Regions from separate parts of the Mesorhizobium sp. M0030 genome, predicted to be linked through region 2. Evidence: predicted binding sites of a transcription regulator. Region 2 holds the regulator's gene; the other holds the start of a gene.
What was found. The regulator PhoB, encoded in region 2, activates phosphate uptake and scavenging genes when phosphate is short. The targets are predictions, from matches to a motif close to TGTCATNNANCTGTCAT.
Positions count from the first base shown of each region.

Region 1: a site for PhoB is predicted at 1,850-1,866, ahead of NKJ80_RS20660 (PhoX family protein). Genes of this name have one in related genera too.

Region 1 covers NZ_JAMYVE010000010.1:165,805-169,282, forward strand. Annotated here, with positions in the region: gene NKJ80_RS20660 (PhoX family protein) at 1-1,794, opposite strand, end outside; gene NKJ80_RS20665 (hypothetical protein) at 1,912-2,307, opposite strand; gene urtA (urea ABC transporter substrate-binding protein) at 2,621-3,478, shown strand, end outside.
Region 2 covers NZ_JAMYVE010000009.1:89,712-93,189, forward strand. Annotated here, with positions in the region: gene pstA (phosphate ABC transporter permease PstA) at 1-142, shown strand, start outside; gene pstB (phosphate ABC transporter ATP-binding protein PstB) at 160-984, shown strand; gene phoU (phosphate signaling complex protein PhoU) at 1,026-1,730, shown strand; gene phoB (phosphate regulon transcriptional regulator PhoB) at 1,747-2,436, shown strand; gene NKJ80_RS18855 (ROK family protein) at 2,467-3,478, opposite strand, start outside.

The DNA of each region.
Region 1 (3,478 bases), on a different contig from region 2:
CGCAGGGTGCTGCACCGACAGGAACAAAGTCGAGCCGTCCGGCGTGAAGCACGGGCCGGTCGCTTCGGCGCCGTGCGGGCAGGTGAACAGCAGCTTCGGCAGGCCGCGCGCCGCACCTTCGGTGTCGACGCCATAGACGCCGTCCGGCAGGTCGAAATCATTGGCGCCGTCCGTCGCCACCCACAGCCGCCCGGCCGGATCGAAGGTGATGTTGTCGGGGCAGACGAACCAGCCATTGTCCGACGTATCCGGATGGAAGGTGGCGCCGACCTTGGCATCCCTGGGATTGCCGCAGAGCACGAACAGGTCCCAGGCATAGTTTTCGGCCGTGTGGTCGGCGTCCGCGCCGCGGCCGCCGGGCGGGATCAGTTCGACAATATGGCCCCAGAGATTTTCCGGCCGCGTGTTGGCCGGATTGACCTTTGACTGGTCGCGCTTCTTGTTCTTGGTCATCACCGCATAGACGCGGCCGGTCACCGGATTGGTCTCGATGTCCTCGGGCCGGTCCATCGGCGTGGCGCCGAGCGCATCTGCCGCAAACCGCGTCTTCAACAGCACCTCGGCCTGGTCGGCAAAACCGTTCTCGACGGTAAGCTTGCCCTGGCCGTGCACCAACGGCAGCCACGTCATCGAGCCATCGGCATCGAAGCGGGCGACCGACAGCACGCCATCGTCGAGCAGATCGGCGCCGGAGGCCGGGTTGGCCTTGTCATAGGCCTTGGCCGAGACGAAGCGGTACATATATTCGAAATAGTCGTCGTCACCCATATAGACGACAACGCGGCCGTCCTTGTTGAGGACCACGGTCGAGGCCTCATGCGACATGCGGCCAAGTGCCGTGCGCTTCACCGGCCTGGACTGAGGATCGTAAGGGTCGATCTCGACCACCCAGTCGAAGCGGTTGGCCTCGTTCGGTTCCTTGTCGAGGTTGAAGCGGTCATGGAAGCGGCCGCGGCCATAGATGTCGGAGCCGTCGAAGCCGTAACGGTCGAGCAGGTCGGCAGTCGGCGCCTTTTTCGGGTCGCCGCCGAAAATGTCGGACACGCCTTCCTCGCAGGTCAGCACCGTACCCCAGGGGGTGAAACCGCCGCTGCAATTATAGCTGGTGCCGAGCACTTTCGTGCCAGTCGGGTCGGCCGAAGTTTTCATCAGCGCATGGCCGGCAACCGGTCCGGAAACGGTCATTTCGGTGTTGGCGGTGATGCGGCGGTTGAGCGGGCTGTCCGCCACGCTTGCCCACTTGCCGTCCTTCAATTGCACCTCGACGATCGAATGGCCCATCGCGGCCATGCCGAGATCGACCTGTTCCCTGGTCATCGTCTTGCCGGCATCGCCCTCGGTCATCCCCGGAAACATCACATTGGGCGAGATGTATTCGTTGTTGACGCAGAGCAGGCCATGATCGGAATTCACCGTGCCCTTGGGCAGCGGCATGAAGGCGATGTAGTCGCAATTGTAGCCGAAGCGCTTTTCCTGTTCCTCCGCCGCGACCTTGTTGCCGTCGAATTCGGCGAGGCCGGCTGCAAGCGGGTCGCCCCAGCGCGCGACGATGGTCGTCTCATAGCCTTCGGCGGCGGCATGGGTCTTGCCGTAGACCCGTTTCAGCTCGGGAAAGCCGAGCGTCGACTGCGCTGTGGCGGCATGCGTTTCGCCGGCAAACAAGGAGCCGACAAAGCTGCCGCCGGCAATCAGCGCGCCGGAGGCGAGGCTGCCTTTCAAAAGAGACCGGCGCGAGACGCGCTCGGCAATGATTTCGCGGATGACGGGGGAGGATGAAGACGGTGTATTGGCCATGGTGTCTGCCTCTCAGGGTGGATGTTACGGCGCACCGTTGCCCTAGTCTGCTTAGGCAACATTCACATGACATAAGAGGAAGGTTTTGCCGCAACTGGGCGCGGCACTACGCATCGCTCAGCCCTTGGTGCAGGTCGAGGCGGTGAAGGCGCCGTCGGGCTGCTTCAGAATGATGTCGAATGACGGGGCGGTCTCGCCGTCCAGTGTTGCCTGTGTCGTGGAGACGGAGTTGCCACCGGTGGTATAGCCGCCCAGCGGCCCGAGCCAGGTGATCTCGCCATTGGCGTTCATCTGATAGTTGTAGCCTTGCAGCGCCGTTCCGAACGTCACCGGGCCGGTATAGACATTGCCCTTGATAGTGATGTCGCCGAGGTTGAGGAAGGCGCCGAGCAAATAGACCTCGCAATGATAGGTGCCGTCAGGAAGTTTGCCCTCGCTGAAATCGGCGCGCGCGGCGCCGCTCGTTGCCATCAGCAGCAGGATGCAGGAAATGCGTGAGATGCGAGATGTCATGACGTCTCTCTTTTGAAGGGCGAGCTTGCCCTATTTTTGCGCGGTGCCGCAACATTGTTCGCCCGGAACCCACGGCCGGAGATCAAAAACTAGGCATTTGTCTCAATTGGGCGAAAATTAGGCAAAAGTGGTGTGCGCTGCGCAAATTTGCCTCAATCAATTTTTACCGGCTGCCTTTTTGTTTCTCCAGGCTAATATACCAACCGGCTGATAACGCTCGGCTATTCCATCTTTGTGAGCGGCGCCTTCGCGTTTGGCACGGCAGTTGCTTTGCATTGTCGCGGTGCAATCAAACAGCTTGGGAGTCTTCGGTATGAGGGGTAATTTCTCCACAATAACAAAAATGTTTTCGGCGGGCGTGATCGCCGCCGGCCTGTCGATGTCGTCTCCGGCCAAGGCCGCCGAAGACACGATCAAGGTCGGCATTCTGCATTCGCTATCGGGGACCATGGCGATTTCGGAGACGACGCTGAAAGACGCCATGCTGATGCTCATCGAAGAGCAGAATGCCAAGGGCGGTCTGCTCGGCAAGAAGCTCGAGGCGGTCGTTGTCGATCCGGCCTCCAACTGGCCGCTCTTTGCCGAAAAGGCGCGCGAGCTGATCTCGAAGGACAAGGTCGCCGCCGTGTTCGGCTGCTGGACCTCGGTGTCGCGCAAATCGGTGTTGCCGGTGTTCTCGGAACTCGACAACATCCTGTTCTACCCCGTCCAGTATGAGGGCGAGGAAAGCGAGCGCAACGTGTTCTACACCGGCGCCGCCCCGAACCAGCAGGCGATTCCTGCCGTCGATTATCTCATGAGCGAGGACGGTGGCTCGGTGAAGCGCTGGGTGCTGGAAGGCACCGACTACGTCTATCCCCGAACCACCAACAAAATCCTCGAGGCCTATCTGAAGGCCAAGGGCGTCGCCGCCGAAGACATCATGGTCAACTACACGCCGTTCGGCTTCTCCGACTGGCAGACCGAAGTCTCCGAAATCAAGAAATTCGGCTCGGCCGGCAAGAAGACCGCCGTCGTCTCGACCGTCAATGGCGACGCCAACGTTCCGTTCTACAAGGAACTCGGCAACCAAGGCATCAAGGCCGAGGACATCCCGGTCATGGCCTTTTCGGTCGGTGAGGAAGAACTGGCCGGTCTCGATACCGCGCCGCTGGTCGGCCATCTCGCTGCC
Region 2 (3,478 bases):
TCAGATCTATATGTGGGCAAACGAGGCTGAGCGCGCTTTTGTCGAGCGCATGTCCGGCGCCATCATCATCCTGCTCGTCTTCCTCATGGCCATGAACATCACCGCGATCGTGCTCCGGCGCCGCTTCGAGCGGCGCTGGTAGAAAAAAGGCAATTTGGTATGAACATCATGACCGAACAGTCCCTTGAGAATGCAGTGGGCGACAAAATGAACGCCAAGTCGAACGAAGTCATCAAGATGCGCGGCGACAAGGTCGGCGTCTTCTACGGCGAGAAGCAGGCGTTGTTCGACGTCAATCTCGACGTGCGTCAGAACCAGGTGACGGCGCTGATCGGCCCGTCCGGCTGCGGCAAGTCGACCTTCCTGCGCTGCCTCAACCGCATGAACGACACCATCGATTTGGCGCGGGTGACCGGCAAGATCACGCTCGATGAAGACGACATCTACGACAAGAACATCGATGTCGTCGAACTGCGCGCCCGCGTCGGCATGGTGTTCCAGAAACCCAACCCGTTCCCGAAGTCGATCTACGAGAACGTCGCCTACGGCCCGCGCATCCATGGGCTGGCCAAGCGCAAGTCCGACATGGACCAGATCGTCGAGCAGAGCCTGAAGAAGGCGGCGATCTGGAACGAGGTCAAGGACCGCCTGCAGGAGCCCGGCACCGGCCTGTCCGGCGGCCAGCAGCAGCGCCTGTGCATCGCGCGCGCCATCGCCGTGTCGCCGGAGGTGATCCTGATGGACGAGCCCTGCTCGGCGCTCGATCCGATCGCCACCGCCCGTGTCGAGGAGCTGATCGACGAACTGCGCCAGAACTACACGATCGTCATCGTCACCCACTCGATGCAGCAGGCGGCGCGCGTGTCGCAGCGCACGGCGATGTTCCATCTCGGCTATCTCGTCGAGGAGGGCGCCACCGACAAGATGTTCACCAACCCCGACGACAAGCGCACCCAGGACTACATTACCGGCCGCTTCGGCTGAGCCGTCCGGCGGGTGAATTTTCAGGCACGAGGACCAAGATCATGGGTGAACATACCGTCGCCTCCTTCGATGAAGAGCTCGGGCAGATCAGCAAGCTGATCCGCGACATGGGCGATCTGGCAGGCTCGATGGTCAGCGGCTCGACCAGGGCGCTGCTCAATTCGGACAATGCGCTGGCACAGCGTGTCGTTTCCGACGACGCCATCATGGATGCGCGCCAGCGCGAACTGGACGACCGCGCCATCACGCTGATCGCCAAGCGCCAGCCGATGGCCAACGATCTGCGCGCCGTGGTCGGCTCGATCCGCATGGCGGGCGACCTCGAGCGCATCGGCGACCTCGCCAAGAACATCGCCAAACGCGTCGGCACCGTGGGCTTGAGCGTCACGCCGCGCGACCTCTCGCACTCCATCGACGCCATGGCGCAACTGGTGCTGATCCAGGTGCAAGGCGTCGTCGAGGAATATGCCGCCACCGATGCGGCAGCGCTTGCAAAACTCAGGAATGACGACGAGCGCATCGACGTCAAATACACGTCCGTGTTTCGTGAGCTCTTGACCTACATGATGGAAGACCCTCGCAACATCACCGCCTGCACGCATCTCTTGTTCTGCGCCAAGAATCTTGAGCGCATCGGCGATCATGTCACCAACATCGCCGAAAATGCGTATTATGTGCTGACCGGCCAGCAATTGCCCGCCAATCGTCCGAAGCAGGACGAGACGGCGATGGCCACGCCGGCCTGATGAGGGTGAACTGCCTATGATCGCGCCACGCATCATGGTCGTGGAGGACGAGGAGCCACTAGGCGTGCTCCTCCGCTACAACCTCGAATCCGAAGGCTATCAGGTCGAGGTGGTGACACGCGGCGACGAGGCCGAGATCCGCCTGCAGGAAAACGTGCCCGATCTCCTGGTGCTCGACTGGATGGTGCCCGCTGTTTCCGGCATCGAGCTCTGCCGGCGGCTTAGAGTGCGGCCCGAAACCGAGCGGCTGCCGATCATCATGCTGACCGCGCGCGGTGAGGAAAGCGATCGCGTGCGCGGCCTGTCCACCGGTGCCGACGACTATCTGGTCAAGCCATTCTCGACGCCGGAGTTCATGGCGCGCGTGAAGGCGCTGCTGCGCCGGGCCAAGCCGGAAGTGCTGTCCAGCGTGCTCAAGGTCGGCGACATCGTGCTCGACCGCGAGTCGCACCGTGTCTACCGCAAGAAGAGCGAGATCAGGCTCGGACCGACCGAGTTCCGGCTGCTCGAATTCATGATGCGCCATCCCGGCCGCGTGTTCTCGCGCAGCCAGCTGCTCGACAATGTCTGGGGCGAGACGATCTACATCGACGAGCGAACCGTCGACGTCCATGTCGGGCGCTTACGCAAAGCGGTCAACAACGGCCGCATGCCGGATGTCATCCGTACCATTCGCGGCGCCGGCTACGCGATCAGGGAAGACTAGGATGCTGCGCGTCGCGCCGTTGCCGGCCATTCAGGCGACATGCTTGCCGGATTTGGCCTGAATGCCCGGCGCGAAAATCTCCTGATCGACGAAGCCGAGCGCGCGCATGGCACAGCCTTCGCGGATCAGCGGCAGCTCGTTGGGCTCGGTGTCGAAGGAGATCGATTTCGAGTGCTGGCCGCCGGCGGTCTGGGCGATCGCTTCGCGCAATGCCGGCTCGATCAGGTCGAAGGCGGCGGCGCTGACGCCAACCATGGCGACAGGCGCCGGGTCGATCAGCGCAAACAGGCTGCCGAGGCCGAAGCCGAGCGCCTCACCGGCCTTGCGATAGGCTTCGCGCTCCGGGCCATCGGTTTCGCGGGCGCGCGCGGCGAGTGCGCGCATATCAGCGTCGCCGATATCGACCGGCTCGGCATCTTCGCTCATCATTTTGGCGCTGCGCCAGATGGCGTAGTTTCCGGCATAGGCCTCGACGCAGCCGCGCCGCCCGCAGCGGCAGAGCGCGCCGCCCGGACGGTGGATCATGTGGCCGAACTCGCCGCCCGAGGAATGGGTGCCGGTGAACAGTTCGCCTTTCAGCACCAGCCCCATGCCGATGCCGTGCGACAAGAGGATCGCGATGAAATTGTCGCGGTAGCGCTCGGGCTGGCGCCATTGCAGGGCCACCGCCATCATATTGCAGTCGTTCTCCATGGTGGCAGGAATGCCGAATTCCGCTTCCAACATGTCGGCGAAGGCAATGTCGGTCAGTGGCGTGATTGGCGACCACAGCATGGCCCGCGCCTGCGAATCGGTGATGCCCTGGATGCCCATGGCAATGCGGGCGATGCTCTGGACATCGAGGTCCGGGTCCGCGAGACGCCGCCCGACGATTGCTACGCATTCGCCGATCAGCTCGTCGCGCGGCATGGTCAGCGTGTCGAGCCGGCGCTGTTCTTCCGCGACCACCTGGCCGGCATAGTCGATGACGGTGACGGAGAGGAAGTTCAGCGACAGCACCACGGTCATGACCGCCGCCGCTTCCGGGTTGAGGCCAAGGCCG